Regions from separate parts of the Streptomyces sp. NPDC087420 genome, predicted to be linked through region 2. Evidence: riboswitches for the same ligand, from Rfam matches in the RefSeq annotation. Region 2 holds a riboswitch; the other holds the start of a gene.
What was found. A riboswitch is a leader RNA that binds a small molecule or an ion and turns the genes downstream of it on or off. The one in region 2 is predicted to bind glycine.
Positions count from the first base shown of each region.

Region 1 (7,905 bases), on a different contig from region 2:
GTGAGGACCGTGTCGTCCAGCTTGATGCGGTCCTCGCCGATCGCGTCGTCGTCCACGACGAAACCGCCGCCCACCGAGTAGTACGTCTTCTCCAGGAGCAGGCCGCCGTCGGCGTCGTACGCGAGGACCGTCATGCCGTTCGCGTGGTACGGCAGGACCTCGCGGCGGTGCAGGACCAGGTCCTCGTCCACGTCGAAGGCGATCTCGTGCATGCCCAGCAGGTTGAGGCGCCCGCCGGTGCGGATACGTTCCGCCTCGGCGTCCGCGCGCTCCACGTCGACCGTGCGCGGGGAGTTTCCCTCCAGGCCGAGGAGGACGGCCTTGGGGGTGCCGTGGCCGTGGCCGGTCGCGCCGAGGGAGCCGTACAGCTCCGCCCGTACCCTCGCGGTGTGGGCGAGGAGCCCCTCGTTCTTGAGCCGGCGGGCGAACATGCGCGCCGCGCGCATCGGGCCGACCGTGTGGGAGCTGGACGGGCCGATGCCGATCGAGAAGAGGTCGAAGACCGAGATGGCCACGGGAGGGACTCCTAGCTGGTTGGTAGACGCCGTTGTCTGCCGGGGTGGTGCAGAGATCACGGGTGTACGGGGTGCGGGGCACCGCGCTCACGGTCCAGTGTGCGCGGTGCCTCACGAACGCGGGCCGTACGGAGAGCCGTACGGTCGATGACGATCCGCTGAGGCGGCGGGGGCCCGGGTGGGGCCCGGTGCCTACAGGCCGGGGTAGAGCGGGTGCTTCGCGGCCAGCGCGGTGACCCGCGCCGCCAGTGCCTCGCGGTCGAAGTCCGGCTTGAGCGCCGCGGCGATGATCTCCGCGACCTCGGCGAAGTCCTCGGTGGTGAAACCGCGGGTCGCGAGCGCCGGGGTGCCGATCCGCAGGCCCGAGGTGACCATCGGGGGGCGCGGGTCGTTCGGGACGGCGTTGCGGTTGACCGTGATGCCGATGCCGTGGAGCCGGTCCTCGGCCTGCTGGCCGTCCAGCTCCGAGTTCCGCAGGTCGACCAGGACCAGGTGCACGTCCGTACCGCCGGACAGGACGGACACACCGTGCTCGGTGACGTCGGCCCGGACCAGGCGCTCGGCGAGGATCCGGGCGCCGTCCAGGGTGCGCTGCTGGCGCTCCTTGAACTCGTCCGAGGCCGCCACCTTGAAGGAGACCGCCTTGCCCGCGATGACGTGCTCCAGCGGGCCGCCCTGCTGACCGGGGAAGACCGCGGAGTTGATCTTCTTCGCCAGCTCCTGGGTGGAGAGGATCACTCCGCCGCGCGGGCCGCCGAGGGTCTTGTGCGTGGTCGTGGTGACGACGTGGGCGTGCGGCACCGGGTTCGGGTGCAGGCCCGCCGCGACCAGTCCGGCGAAGTGCGCCATGTCGACCATCAGGTAGGCGCCGACCTCGTCCGCGATGCGGCGGAAGGCCGCGAAGTCCAGCTGACGGGGGTACGCGGACCAGCCGGCCACGATCAGCTTCGGACGCGACTCCTTGGCGAGGCGCTCGACCTCGGCCATGTCGACCTGACCGGTCTCGGTGTCGACGTGGTACGCGACGACGTTGTAGAGCTTGCCGGAGAAGTTGATCTTCATGCCGTGGGTCAGGTGCCCGCCGTGGGCGAGGTTGAGACCCATGATCGTGTCGCCGGGGGAGAGCAGCGCGAACATCGCGGCCGCGTTCGCCTGGGCGCCGGAGTGCGGCTGCACGTTGGCGTGCTCGGCCCCGAAGAGCTCCTTCACGCGGTCGATCGCGATCTGCTCGATCACGTCGACGTGCTCACAGCCGCCGTAGTAGCGGCGGCCGGGGTAGCCCTCGGCGTACTTGTTGGTCAGGACGGAGCCCTGCGCCTCCATGACGGCGACCGGAGCGAAGTTCTCCGAGGCGATCATTTCGAGGGTGGACTGCTGACGGTGGAGTTCGGCGTCGACAGCGGCGGCGACGTCCGGGTCGAGCTCGTGGAGCGGGGTGTTCAGAAGCGACTTCGAAGACATCACAGTCCCTGGGGTGTCTAGTTGCCGGAAAATTCCGTGTACTCGTCAGCGGTGAGCAGGTCTCCCGGCTCCTGCGTGACGCGCACCTTGAACAGCCAGCCACCCTCGAAGGGGGCGGAGTTCACCAGCGAGGGGTCGTCCACGGCGTCCTGGTTGGTCTCCGTGACCTCGCCGCTCACCGGCGAGTACAGATCGCTGACCGACTTCGTCGACTCCAGCTCACCGCAGGTCTCACCGGCGGTGACCGTGTCACCGACGTCGGGGAGCTGGACGTACACGACGTCACCGAGGGCGTTGGCCGCGAACTCCGTGATGCCGACGGTCGACACACCGTCCTCGGCGGCCGTCAGCCACTCGTGCTCCTTGCTGTAGCGCAGCTGCTGGGGGTTGCTCATGGGCTGAATTCTCCTGTACGAGGGGGAGTGGTCCGGACGGCCGTCTTGAGGATCGAGACGGCCGGGAGGGGCGGTCGGGCCGCCCGGCCGGTTCCGGCCGGGCCGTGGAGTCGCGGGACTGTGACGTCCGAGACGTCCGTATCACTTCCGGCGCTTGTAGAACGGGAGCGCCACGACTTCGTACGGCTCGTGGGACCCGCGGATGTCGACCCCGACACCCGCCGTCCCGGGCTCGGCGTGCGAGGCGTCGACGTACGCGATGGCGATCGGCTTGCCCAGGGTGGGGGAGGGGGCGCCCGAGGTGACCTCGCCGACGACCGCGCCGCCGGCGACGACCGCGTACCCGGCGCGGGGGACGCGGCGGCCCTCGGCGACCAGGCCGACCAGCTTGCGCGGCGGGGCGGCGGCGGCGCGCTCGGCGGCGGCCTCCAGGGCCTTGCGCCCGACGAAGTCGCCTCCGTTGGAGGTCTTGTCGAACTTGACGACCCGGCCCAGGCCCGCGTCGAAGGGGGTGAGGGCCGTGGACAGCTCGTTGCCGTACAGCGGCATGCCCGCCTCCAGGCGGAGGGTGTCCCGGCAGGACAGCCCGCAGGGCACCAGGCCGACCGGGGCGCCGGCCTCGGTCAGCGCCTGCCAGAGCGTCTCCGCGTGCGCGGGCTCGACGAACAGTTCAAAGCCGTCCTCGCCGGTGTAGCCGGTACGGGCGATGAGCGCGGGGACGCCCGCGACCGTGCCGGGCAGGCCCGCGTAGTACTTCAGGCCGTCCAGGTCGGCGTCCGTGAGCGACCGCAGGATGCCGGGGGACTCCGGGCCCTGGACCGCGAGCAGCGCGTACGCGTCCCGGTCGTCCCGTACCTCCGCGTCGAAGCCCGCCGCGCGGGTGGTCAGCGCGTCCAGGACCGTCTGGGCGTTCGAGGCGTTGGCGACGATCATGTACTCGTCCTCGCCGAGGCGGTAGACGATCAGGTCGTCGAGGATCCCGCCGTCCTCCTGGCAGATCATCGTGTAGCGGGCGCGGCCGACGGCGACCGCCCCGATGTTGCCCACCAGCGCGTGGTCCAGCAGCTGGGCCGCCCGCGGCCCGGTGACGGTGATCTCGCCCATGTGCGAGAGGTCGAACAGGCCGGCCTTCGTACGGACGGCGAGGTGTTCGTCGCGCTCGCTCCCGTACCGCAGGGGCATGTCCCAGCCCGCGAAGTCGGTCATGGTCGCGCCCAGCGCGCGGTGCACCGCGTCGAGGGCGGTGAGGCGGGGGGTGCTGCTCGGGGCAGAGTTCATGGTGGTGACTCCCAGGGCATGACGACGAGGACGGTCCTCCCCATCTGTCATCGGAACCTGAGAGGTTCACCACGACCGTACGGAACCACGGACGACTTTCCGTACGTGCTCACGGTCGTGACTTGCACCTTGGGTGGGACCGCGACGGCGGCCCGCTTTTCAGATCTGCCTCATCCACGCGGTACGGGGCCTGAGAGATTCAAGGGGAGAACTTGCTCCTTCGGCGCCCGGCGCACACGGTGAACCGGGACTCTCCCGCGTGGATTCAAACGGCCTGTATGCAGTTGGCGCCGTCATCATCGCACGCATCGCACGCGGGTGGGGGAGAGAGGCCCTGAACGTGGCGACGACCCGCCACGCCCCGTGAAAGGCTTGCGTGGCATTACCAATTCTTTACACTTTATTGGGCAAGGGTCTGGCAGGGGTCGAGGGCCAGTCAAGGGCCAGGGTGTCCGACCTGACAGGGGGACGGCGATGACGTCGCAGGGGTCCGGTGCGTATGTGACAGCGACAGGGGTGGCGGCGTCGGGGGCGGCGGGCGTGTCGGCGTCCGGGGTGCCCGTCCAGCCGGGTGTGACCGCGGCCCGGGACGTCCCGGCGCGGCCCGCACCGGTGGTCCGTGACCTGCGCGGCCGGGACGGCAGGGTGCCGGGCACCCTCTTCTTCGCGCCGGGGGACGTCGTGGTCGTCTCCGGCCTGCCGGGCAGCGGCAAGTCCACGTTGATACGGAGGACGGCCGCGGGCGGCGGCATCGACTCGCAGGACACCAGGGACCGCTGGGCGGGCCGGCTGCCCCGCCGCCTGCCGTACGCGGTGTACCGCCCGCTGGTGCGGATCGCCCACTACGCCGGGCTGTGGCGCGCGCTGCGCTCCGGCGAGAGCGTGATCGTGCACGACTGCGGTACGCAGACCTGGGTACGGCGCTGGCTGGCCCGCGACGCCCGGGTGCGCGGCCGCCGCCTCCACCTCGTCCTGCTGGACGTCACGCCCGGGGTGGCCCGCGCGGGCCAGCGCGAGCGCGGCCGGGGCGTCTCGGGGTACGCGTTCGCCCGCCACCGGCGCGCGGTCCGCCGCCTTCTCAAGGACGCCGAGTCGGGCCGCCTCCCGGGGGGCTGCGCCTCGGCGACCCTGCTGGACAGGCCGGCGGCCAGGACCCTGTCCGCCATCGCGTTCACGGGCGGCACACCCTAGGGTGCTGCCGCAGGGAAGCAGGTGAGTGGAGGGGTGGAGCGCGTGGACACAGCATGGCCCGGCAACGAGCTCGAAGAGGTGCTCGCGGCCTCGCTCGGGAACGACGCCGCGGGCGGACGGCTCGTGGAGGTGCTCGGGCGCAGCCAGGTCTGGGTGCCGCTGCCCCAGGGCGGCGGCCCCGACAGCCAGAGTCTCGACCTGCCGACGATCGAGATCGAAGGCGCCCCGTACGTCCCGGTGTTCAGCTCCGAGCAGCAGTTCATGGGGTGCGTCGGTGCCCACATGCCCTTCACCGTGGCCCCGGCGCGCGAGTTCGCCCGCGGGCTGCCCCCGCAGCTCGGGATCGTCGTGAACCCCGGCGGCGCGGTCGGCATGCCGCTGCCGCCGCTCGCCGTCGCCGAGCTGTGCCGGGTGGGCCGCACCCCGCTCGACGGCCCCGCCACCGGCGGCCGGGTCAGGCTCTTCCAGCCGGACTGGCAGGAGGACCCGGTCGACTTCCTCGCCGCGGCCTCCGCCGAGTTCGAGGCGTCCGGGGTCGTCGTCTCGGCCCGCCGCGCCCTCGCCAGCGTCGAGGGCGAGCCGCCCGTGCTCTTCGTGGGCGTCCAGCTCTCCTCCTGGGAGGCCACGGACCCCACGGACCGCAACGCGCCGATGGACGCCCTCGGGCGCGCGCTCGGCCGGGTCCAGGTGCCCTGGCCGGTCAACCTCGTCCTCCTGGACATGACGCAGGACCCGGTCGGCGCCTGGATGCTGGCGCGCGTGCGCCCGTTCTACCGGCGCGGGTAGGGGTGGGCCGGGCCGGCCGGGCCTGGGGCGCGCGGACGACCCGGGTGGGTACCCGCGTGGCCGCGTCCCGGGACGTACGCCCCGGGACGCGCGGCCATGCGGTCGGGGCGCTGTCATAAGCGCCGCTTAAGCTGGTTTCATGACGGGCCGCGCCGCGTTGCGGGGGGAGACGGTCGAATGGTGGATCGAAGAGGGGCGGGACCCAGGGTGAGCGCGTCAGGTACCGCGGCGGCCGGCCGGGCCGAGCAGCTGCTCCGCCAGGTGACGCCAGGACGCTACGACGCGTACGAGGCGCTGCTCCAGGCCCTGGCGGAGGACCGGGTCTGGATGCTCCTCTGGCAGGGCCGCGCGGGCTCGCCCGACGCCCAGTACGGCAACATGCAGGTGGAGGGCCTCGGTTACGCGCCCTGTGTGACCTCCGCCCAGGAGCTGGCCGTCAGCGGCTGGACCCGTACGCACGAAGTGGTCACGGGCCGCGACATCGCCCGTGTCCTGTATCCGGACCGCTGGGGGATCTGGCTCAATCCGCACACCCCCGGCGGCGGCCTCGGCATCCCCTGGCTCGACCTGCGCCGGATCGCCACCGGCCTCGACCGGATGCCCGCGGGACCGCTGCGGCTGTCCGAGCCGGCCATCGAGATCCCGCAGTTCTACGCCCAGCTCACCCAGAACGCGCACCGCACCCCCGCGGTCCGGGCGCTGCGCCGTGCCTGGGTCCAGCCGGCGCTCGGCGCCCCGTACCTGGCCATCGGCCTGGACCTGTACGACACGAGCCCCGGTTCCGTCGACTCCGTCCGCACGATGATGCGGCAGTCGGTCGGCGCGGTCCCGGACGGGCTGCCCGTCTCGACGGTCGCGATGTCCGACGAGTACGACCCGGTGACGATGTGGCTGCGGGCCAACACGCGGCCCTTCTACGACCGCGAGGCGCACGCGTCCCCGGCCCCGGCGACGGGGTACGGATATCCGCCACCCGCGTCCCGCGCTTACTGAGGGTCGCGCGCTCACTGAGACGGAGCGCTCCGCACGGAGCGTGCACACTACATCCACCCGTGTCCGGCAAAACAGGCATTGCGGGCGGAAGGTCGGGCCGGACGCGCGTAGAGCCGCCCGGGTCGTGAGCTTGAGGGCGGAATGTCCACTATTCGCCGGAAGGTGGGGGCTTGGCGCGCTTGGTGGTCATATCGCCGCCAATGGCAGTCGTCCGCCCATGGTTACCCGCAGTCCGGATAACGGAACACCTCTAACAGCATCACGGTTAGGCATCCATTCCCCTGGGGGGCTGGCGGGTGATCACAGCGGCAATGAAGACTCCCCGCATGCATGGCCTTTCGGGCCTGTGTGCGAGTAGCTCGGCCCGCGTGACGGAGTCAGACCACTGCTCGCGCTGCTTAAGGGAACGGGCCGCTACAGCGGCAAGTGCGGGCCGGTCACCGCCGGTTGAGAGAGGGTTTCTGCCACGATGACGGCACCATTGCACGAGCCGACCACCGAAACGGCCCCGAGCGCGACTGAAGAAGTCGCCGCCGTTGCGGGGAAGTCGGTCCAGGGGCGTTCCCTCAGCCGGATCGCCTGGGGGCGCCTGAAGCGGGACAAACTGGCTCTCGCCGGCGGCACCGTCGTGCTTCTGCTGATCCTGGTCGCGATCCTCGCGCCCCTGATCACCCACCTGGCAGGGCAGTCGCCCGACGACTACCACGAAGACCTGATCGACCCTCTCTTCTCGACCCCGACGGGATCCTTCGGCGGCATCAGCGGTGACCACTGGTTCGGCGTCGAGCCGGTCAACGGCCGCGACATCTTCGCCCGGATCGTCTACGGCGCCCAGGTCTCGCTGCTGGTCGGCTTCCTCTCCGCCCTCGTCGCGGTGGTCTTCGGCACGATCCTCGGCGTCCTCGCCGGCTACTTCGGCGGCTGGCTGGACTCGCTCATCAGCCGCGTGATGGACATGCTGCTCTCGTTCCCGCAGCTGCTGTTCATCATCGCGCTCGTCTCCGTCATGCCGAACGACATGCTCGGCCTGAGCGGCAGCGGTGTGCGGCTCCTGGTGATGATCCTGGTGATCGGCTTCTTCGGCTGGCCGTACGTCGGCCGTGTCGTCCGCGGCCAGACGCTCTCCCTGCGCGAGCGGGAGTACGTCGAGGCGGCCCGCAGCCTCGGTGCCGGGCAGACGTACATCCTGTTCAAGGAGCTGCTGCCCAACATCATCGCGCCGATCATCGTCTACACCACGATGATGATCCCCACGAACATCCTCACCGAGGCGGCCCTGAGCTTCC
Region 1 is NZ_JBIUXU010000014.1:20,437-28,341, forward strand. Features, by position in the region: gene ACIO1C_RS27690 (L-serine ammonia-lyase) at 1-515, opposite strand, end outside; gene glyA (serine hydroxymethyltransferase) at 708-1,976, opposite strand; gene gcvH (glycine cleavage system protein GcvH) at 1,994-2,371, opposite strand; gene gcvT (glycine cleavage system aminomethyltransferase GcvT) at 2,513-3,649, opposite strand; glycine riboswitch at 3,819-3,917, opposite strand; gene ACIO1C_RS27710 (AAA family ATPase) at 4,124-4,840, shown strand; gene ACIO1C_RS27715 (enhanced serine sensitivity protein SseB) at 4,883-5,626, shown strand; gene ACIO1C_RS27720 (enhanced serine sensitivity protein SseB C-terminal domain-containing protein) at 5,834-6,619, shown strand; gene ACIO1C_RS27725 (ABC transporter permease) at 7,089-7,905, shown strand, end outside.
Region 1: it holds a riboswitch for glycine, as region 2 does, so the genes downstream of both, gcvT (glycine cleavage system aminomethyltransferase GcvT) here and gcvP (aminomethyl-transferring glycine dehydrogenase) in region 2, are expected to answer to the same signal.

Region 2 (7,905 bases):
GGCCGGCACCGTCGCCGCCGAGGGGCCCGGGATCACGCTGACCGTCGCGGACGGCAGCGACACCGTTGAGCCCGACATGCTGCTCGACACGATCCAGGAGCTGCGGGCCGCGGGCGCGGAGGCGATCCAGATCAATGACGTCCGGGTGGTTGCGAACACCTACTTCTCGGGTACGGGAGGTGACATCCAGGTGGACGGGAAGCGGGTCACCGCGCCGTACCGTTTCAAGGTCATCGGCAAGCCGCAGGACCTGGAGCCCGCCCTCAACATCCCGGGCGGGGTGGTGCAGACACTGGAGAAGGAGCAGGCCACGGCCACGGTGGCCCGGGCTGAGAAGATCATTGTCAATGCCTTGCGACCGGCGCGGCGCCCTGACTACGCTCGGTCGTCGGCGCAGTGAGGCGGGGGAGCATGGCGGCCACCGGCCGCGGGCATGAGGTTGCGGGGGGTCGGCGCACGATCAGTGTGGTGAGTGGTGGAAACTGTCCGGTGGATACGGACGTTGTCAAGATGTCCGGGTCGGCAGGTGTGTTCATTCAGGGTTCGTCCTGCCCCACGGGCGGGTCTGTATCGGTCAAGGGGAATCGCCCGTGAAGTTGTTTGGGAAGTTGTTCGGCAAGAGCGCACGCGAGGACGGCGGGGGTTCCCGTCACCGTGCGGCGCGGCACGGCGGGAGCGAGGAGCCGAGCGGCGACCGCCCGCTCTTCCGTGACCAGGTGGGTGACGGGGCCGGCGGCGCGTCGTCTGTTGACCCCGCCGGTCAGGGCCGCATAGGTTTCGGTGAACCATCAGCCTCGAGTACGGGTGGAGGGTCTGCCTTGCCGGTCTGTACGAGGTGTGGCCACCGCAACGCGGAGGCCAGTCGGTTCTGCTCCAACTGCGGGGCGCCGCTGCGGGCCGGGGCGCCCGCCGAGCGCGCTTCGGAGACGACCTCCACCATCTCCATCTCCGGCCTTGAGGCGTACGAGTCGGAGGTCACGGGCCAGACCGCCGTGCCGTCCCTCTCCCCGGAGGCCCAGGCCGCCGTGGACGCCCTCCCGCTGGGTTCCGCGCTCCTCGTGGTGCGCCGGGGGCCCAACTCGGGCAGCCGCTTCCTCCTGGACAGCGAGCTGACGACGGCGGGCCGTCACCCGCAGAGCGACATCTTCCTCGACGACGTGACCGTCTCCCGCCGCCATGTGGACTTCCGCAGGGGTGCCGACGGCCGCTTCACCGTCTCGGACGTGGGCAGCCTGAACGGCACGTACGTCAATCGTGAGCGGATCGACTCGGTCCTGCTGTCGAACGGCGACGAGGTTCAGATCGGCAAGTACCGGCTGGTCTTCTACGCGAGCCAGCGGGGCGTGTGACTTTCAGGAAAGGTCCATGCTGCGAACACCCACGGGCGGTGCCGGTCACGGCACCGCCCCCTCGGGCGACACTCTGCTGAGCATCGGTGCGGTGCTCGGCCGGCTGCGGGTCGAGTTCCCCGAGGTCACCATGTCCAAGATCCGTTTCCTGGAGGCGGAGGGCCTGGTCGAGCCGCGCCGTACGTCTTCGGGGTACCGGAAATTCGGACCCCAGGACGTGGAGCGGCTGACGCAGGTGCTGCGGATGCAGCGGGACCACTACCTCCCGCTGAAAGCCATCCGGGAGCATCTCGACGCCCTCGGCCGGGGCGAGCGTCTCCCTCTGCCGTCCCAGCAGCGCCAGCGGCGGGCGGAGACCGGGCCCGCGCCGCGGACCGCCGCCAGGATCGGGCGTGAGGAGCTGCTGGCGGCCTCCGGGGCCGACGCGAGCGCGCTGGACGAGTGGGAGTCGTACGGCCTCATCACTCCGACGCCGGACGGCGGATACGACGCCGAGTCCGTGACCGTGGCGAAACTGGTCGCGGATCTCGGAAGATTCGGTCTGGAACCACGTCATCTGCGGATCATGAGAGCGGCGGCCCAGCGCGAGGCCGGGATGGTCGAGCAGGTGGTCGCACCCCTGCGCCGGCACCGTAACCCGCAGACCAGAGCCCATGCGGAGGCCACCACGAGGGAGCTGGCGACCCTCTCGGTGAAACTGCACGCGGCACTGTTCCGGACGGCTCTCGGAGCACATCCGCACTGATCATGGGGGAGTCCGACTACCCAAACCGGTCGCTCGCGTCCTAGGGTTGCTGTGTGAACGAGCTCGACGTTGTGGGTGTCCGGGTGGAAATGCCCTCCAACCAACCGATCGTGCTCCTGCGTGAAGTGGGAGGCGATCGGTACCTTCCCATCTGGATCGGGCCGGGGGAGGCCACCGCCATCGCCTTCGCCCAGCAGGGCATGACGCCTGCCAGGCCGCTGACCCATGACCTTTTCAAGGATGTCCTTGAGGCCGTGGGCCAGGAACTGACCGAGGTCCGCATCACGGACCTCAGGGAAGGTGTCTTCTACGCGGAGCTGGTCTTCGCCAGCGGGGTCGAGGTGAGTGCCAGGCCGTCCGACGCCATAGCGCTCGCGCTGCGCACCGGCACGCCGATCTACGGCAGTGACGGCGTCCTGGACGACGCGGGGATCGCCATCCCGGACGAGCAGGAGGACGAGGTGGAGAAGTTCCGCGAGTTCCTCGACCAGATCTCTCCCGAGGACTTCGGGACCAACAGCCAGTGAGTGGCCGGTGAGTGCCTGAAGGCCGGAGGCGGGCCGGCCTCCGGCCGGCACCGACAGGACATTCGGTCAGCCCTTCCCGGGACCGGGACACGCGAAACCACTCTCAAGGTGATTATCACTCGGCGTGGCGAGTGCGGCGATCGTTGACGCACCCCGGGTGACTCCCTACCGTCGTTGAGGGCAGGTCAAGGACGGAGGTCGGCGTGAGAAGCAGCGGCGACGGTACGGCGGTGGGCGGGGCGTTCCCGCTGCGGAGCGAGGCGGCCGACCCCGGTACCGAGACGGTCGGGTACCGAGGACCGACCGCGTGTGCCGCGGCGGGGATCACGTACCGCCAGTTGGACTACTGGGCGCGTACGGGGCTCGTGGAGCCCAGCGTGCGCGCGGCGTACGGTTCCGGGGCGCAGCGGCTCTACAGCTTCCGTGATGTGGTCGTCCTCAAGATCGTGAAGCGGTTCCTCGACACGGGGGTCGCTCTCCAGAACATCCGGGCGGCCGTGCGGCACCTGCGGGGCCGTGGCGTCCAGGATCTTGAGCGGATGACGCTGATGAGCGATGGGGCGACGGTCTACGAGTGCTCGTCGCCGGACGAGGTCGTCACTCTGCTCCAGGGCGGTCAGGGGATCTTCGGGATCGCGGTCGGGGTGGTGTGGCGGGACGTCGAGGCCGCCCTGTCGCAGCTGCACGGGGAGCGGATCGACACGGGCGAGACGCTGGTGGGGAACAACCCCGCGGACGAACTGGCCAGGCGGCGCAGGGACCGCGCGGTCTGAGACTCGGCGGTCCGACGCTTGGTGAACGCCGGGCCGGACCCGCCCTCACGCCGGATCCGCTCTCACGCCGTACCGCCCTCACGCCGTGCCGGCCGATTGTCAGTGGTGTGAGGGAGCATCGAGGGTGTGAGAGCCGCCCCGACCATCCTGCATCTGGACATGGATGCCTTCTTCGCCGCCGCCGAGCAGGCGGCGAAGCCGAGTCTGCGCGGAAAGCCCGTGGTGGTCGGCGGGCTCGGACCGCGTGGGGTGGTCTCCACGGCCTCCTACGAGGCGCGGCGGTACGGGGTGCACTCGGCGATGCCCATGGCGCAGGCCAGACGGCTCGCGCCGAACGCCGCGTATCTCGTCCCGCGCTTCACCGTCTACCGGGCCATCAGCGAGCAGGTGATGGAGCTGTTGGGCCGGCTGTCGCCGCTGGTGGAGCCGCTGAGCCTGGACGAGGCGTTCGTGGACCTGGAGGCGGGCGGCTCGGCCCACGACACGGCTTCCGCGCGGGCCGCCGGGGAGCGGCTGCGCCGGGACATCCGCGTGACCACGGGGCTCACCGGGTCGGTGGGGCTCGCGGGGTCAAAGATGCTGGCGAAGATCGGCTCCGAGCAGGCCAAGCCCGACGGCCTCGTCATCGTCGAGCCGGGGACCGAGCGCGCGCTCCTGGGGCCGATGACCGTACGGACCCTGCCCGGGGTCGGTCCCGCGACGGGGGAGCACCTGCGGCGGGCCGGGATGACCACCGTGGCCGATCTGGCCGAGGCCGGTGAGGACGAGCTGGTACGGCTGCTGGGGAAGTCGCACGGGGCGTCGCTGTTCCGGATGGCGGGGGGCCACGACGACCGGCCCGTGGTGGCCGAGCGGGAGACCAAGTCCGTCTCCGTGGAGGACACCTTCGACGTCGACCTGCACGACCGGGTGCGGGTGCGGACGGAGGTGGACCGGCTGGCCGACCGGTGCGTCCAGCGGCTGCGGGCGGCCGGGCACTCGGGGCGGACGGTCGTGCTCAAGGTCCGGCGGTACGACTTCTCCACGCTGACCCGCTCGGAGACGCTGCGCGGGCCCACGGACGACCCGGGTGTGGTGCGGGAGGCGGCGGGGCGGCTGCTGGAGGCGGTGGACACCACCGGTGGGGTACGGCTGCTGGGGGTGGGGGTGAGCGGGCTCGCGGACTACACGCAGGAGGATCTGTTCGCGCAGGCGGCGGCGGACAGGGCGGCTGCGGAGGCGGTCCACGTCGCCGTACCCCCGGCGGCACCCGAGAAGGGCTCTGAGAAGGCCGGGGAGGAGCGGGCCGACCCTTCCCGGGCACCCGGGGCGGCGGAGGGGGACGCGGCGCCCACCGGGGGCGTACCGGCCGCTCAGGAGGCGTCGGAGACACCGGACCTGCCCGCGGAGCGGCGCTTTCCGGCGGGGCACGACGTGCGCCACTCCGTGTTCGGCGCGGGCTGGGTGCAGGGCAGCGGGCTGCGCCGGGTCACCGTACGGTTCGAGGAGCCGTGGTCCGCGCCGGGGCGGGTGCGGACCTTCTGGATGGACGATCCCGAGCTGGAGCTGTCGGACCCGCTGCCCCTGACCGGAGGACCGGCCGGACCGGACCAGGACGGGCCGGGGCCCGCCCAGGACGGGCCGGAGGCCGCGCAGAACGGGCCGGGGCCGCCGGAGCGGGATCAGTCGTCCTGGCCGGCGACGCGCCCGAAGTCCCGCTCGGCGTCCCGGTCGGACAGCGAGGCGGGGCGCTCGGGCGGGCCCGGCTCGGGCAGGGCCAGGCCGTAATGGCGGTAGAGCTGGAGCTCCTGCTCGGGCGAGAGGTGCCGGCCGACGCCGAAGTCGGGCGCGTCCTTGATCAGCGAGCGCTCGAAGGGGATCCGGAGCGTCTCCTCCTCCAGCGTGCTGGGCGCGAGCGGGACAAACGCGTCACGGCTGAAGATGCCGGTGCGGACGGCCGCCCACTCGGGCACCCCCGTGGCGTCGTCCAGATACACCTCGTCCACCGTGCCGATCTTGTGGCCGTCGCGGTCGAACGCCTTGCGGCCGATCAGGCTGCGCGGATCGATGTCGTTCTCCACGGTCCCTCCAACTGGTCGCACAAGCGGGGAAGACCCGTCGCTCCACTCATAAGAAAAGTGCAGATCCGGCCTGTCGGCCACTCGAAAAGCCCTGCGCGGGACCTCGCTGGTAGGCTGGCACACGGCTGCTGACCCTGTGCGGGAGAGTCCTCCGGTGAGATCGCCGGAGGCGCCGAAGGAGCAAATCCTCCCCGGAATCTCTCAGGCCCCCGTACCGCACGGACGAGGTCACTCTGGAAAGCAGGGCAGGCGCCGACGGCGTCCGCCCTCACCGACGGTGAAAGCCGGGCGGCCTCCTGGCGCCCGGTGAAGCTCTCAGGTCAGATGACAGAGGGGGAGGCCGTCCGGGCACCCGCGCCTTGGTGCCCTCGCAGGTCGTGACGACCAGGAGGCCTCCCACCATGACCGACCACCGCATTACGCTCTCCCAGCTGGAGCGTGGCGTTCCCTTCGAGCAGCGCCACATCGGGCCCGACGTGGCGGCCCAGGCGAAGATGCTCGCGCAGGTCGGCTACGGCTCGCTGGACGAGCTGACCGCCGCCGCGGTGCCCGACGTGATCAAGAGCGCGGAGGCGCTCGGGCTGCCCGGGGCCCGTACCGAGGCCGAGGTGCTGGCGGAGCTGCGCGACCTCGCCGACCGCAACACGGTCCTCGCCCCGATGATCGGCCTCGGCTACTACGGCACGTTCACGCCGCCGGTGATCCTGCGCAACGTCATGGAGAACCCGGCCTGGTACACCGCGTACACGCCGTACCAGCCGGAGATCTCCCAGGGCCGGCTCGAAGCCCTCCTGAACTTCCAGACGATGGTGGCCGACCTGACGGGGCTGCCGACCTCCGGTGCCTCCCTGCTGGACGAGGGCACGGCGGCCGCCGAGGCGATGGCGCTGTCCCGCCGCGCGGGCAAGGTCAAGGACGGTGTCTTCCTGATCGACGCCGACACCCTGCCCCAGACGATCGCCGTGATCAGGACCCGCGCGGAACCGACCGGCGTCGAGGTCGTCGTCGCGGACCTGACCGACGGCATCCCGGCCGAGGTGGCCGAGCGCGGTGTCTTCGGTGTGCTGCTCCAGTACCCCGGCGCCTCCGGGGCCGTACGGGACATCAGGCCGGTCGTCGAGCGGGCGCACGAACTGGGCGCCCTCGTCACCGTCGCCGCCGACCTGCTCGCCCTGACGCTCCTCACCTCGCCCGGCGAGCTGGGCGCGGACATCGCCGTCGGCACCACGCAGCGCTTCGGCGTCCCGATGGGCTTCGGCGGACCGCACGCGGGATTCATGGCCGTACGGGACACGTTCGCGCGCACCCTGCCGGGCCGGCTCGTCGGGGTGTCCGTGGACGCCGACGGCGACAAGGCGTACCGGCTGGCCCTCCAGACCCGTGAGCAGCACATCCGCCGCGAGAAGGCCACCAGCAACATCTGCACCGCGCAGGTGCTGCTCGCCGTGATGGCGGGCATGTACGCGGTCTACCACGGCCCCGACGGCCTGCGGGGCATCGCCCGGCGCACCCACCGGTACGCGACGCTGCTCGCCGAGGGCCTGCGGGCGGGCGGCGCGGAGGTCGTGCACGGCGCGTACTTCGACACGCTGACCGTACGGGTCCCCGGCCGGGCCGCCGAGGTCGTCGCCGCCGCCCGTGAGCACGGCGTCAACCTGTACCAGGCCGACGCCGACCACGTCTCCGTCGCCTGTGACGAGACCACCGGGCGCGCCCAGCTGGCCGCCGTGTGGACGGCGTTCGGCGTCGACGCCGACATCGAGGCGCTGGACGCGGCCGCCGGGGACGCGCTGCCCGCGACACTGCTGCGGAGCGACGACATCCTGACCCATCCCGTCTTCCACCAGCACCGCTCCGAGACGGCGATGCTGCGCTACCTGCGCAAGCTCTCCGACCGTGACTACGCGCTGGACCGCGGCATGATCCCGCTCGGCTCCTGCACCATGAAGCTGAACGCGACCACGGAGATGGAGTCGGTCACCTGGCCGGAGTTCGCGGCCCTGCACCCCTTCGCGCCGGCCGAGCAGGCGGAGGGCTACCTGACGCTCATCAGGGAGCTGGAGGAGCGGCTCGCCGAGGTCACCGGGTACGACGCGGTGTCCCTCCAGCCCAACGCCGGTTCCCAGGGGGAGCTGGCCGGGCTGCTCGCCGTACGGGCGTACCACCGGGCCAACGGCGACACGCGGCGCACCGTCTGCCTGATCCCGTCCTCCGCGCACGGCACGAACGCCGCGAGCGCGGTCATGGCCGGGATGAAGGTCGTCGTCGTCAAGACCCGCGAGGACGGTGACGTCGACGTCGAGGACCTGCACGCCAAGATCGAGCGGCACGGCGCCGAGCTGGCCGTCCTGATGGTCACCTACCCCTCCACCCACGGGGTGTTCGAGGAGCACATCAGCGACATCTGCGCCGCCGTGCACGACGCGGGCGGCCAGGTCTACGTCGACGGCG
Region 2 is NZ_JBIUXU010000006.1:5,370-13,274, forward strand. Features, by position in the region: gene ACIO1C_RS13340 (DUF881 domain-containing protein) at 1-400, shown strand, start outside; gene ACIO1C_RS13345 (FHA domain-containing protein) at 591-1,349, shown strand; gene ACIO1C_RS13350 (MerR family transcriptional regulator) at 1,366-2,094, shown strand; gene ACIO1C_RS13355 (bifunctional nuclease family protein) at 2,148-2,621, shown strand; gene ACIO1C_RS13360 (MerR family transcriptional regulator) at 2,825-3,394, shown strand; gene ACIO1C_RS13365 (DNA polymerase IV) at 3,521-5,161, shown strand; gene ACIO1C_RS13370 (PRC-barrel domain-containing protein) at 5,056-5,454, opposite strand; glycine riboswitch at 5,584-5,681, shown strand; gene gcvP (aminomethyl-transferring glycine dehydrogenase) at 5,856-7,905, shown strand, end outside.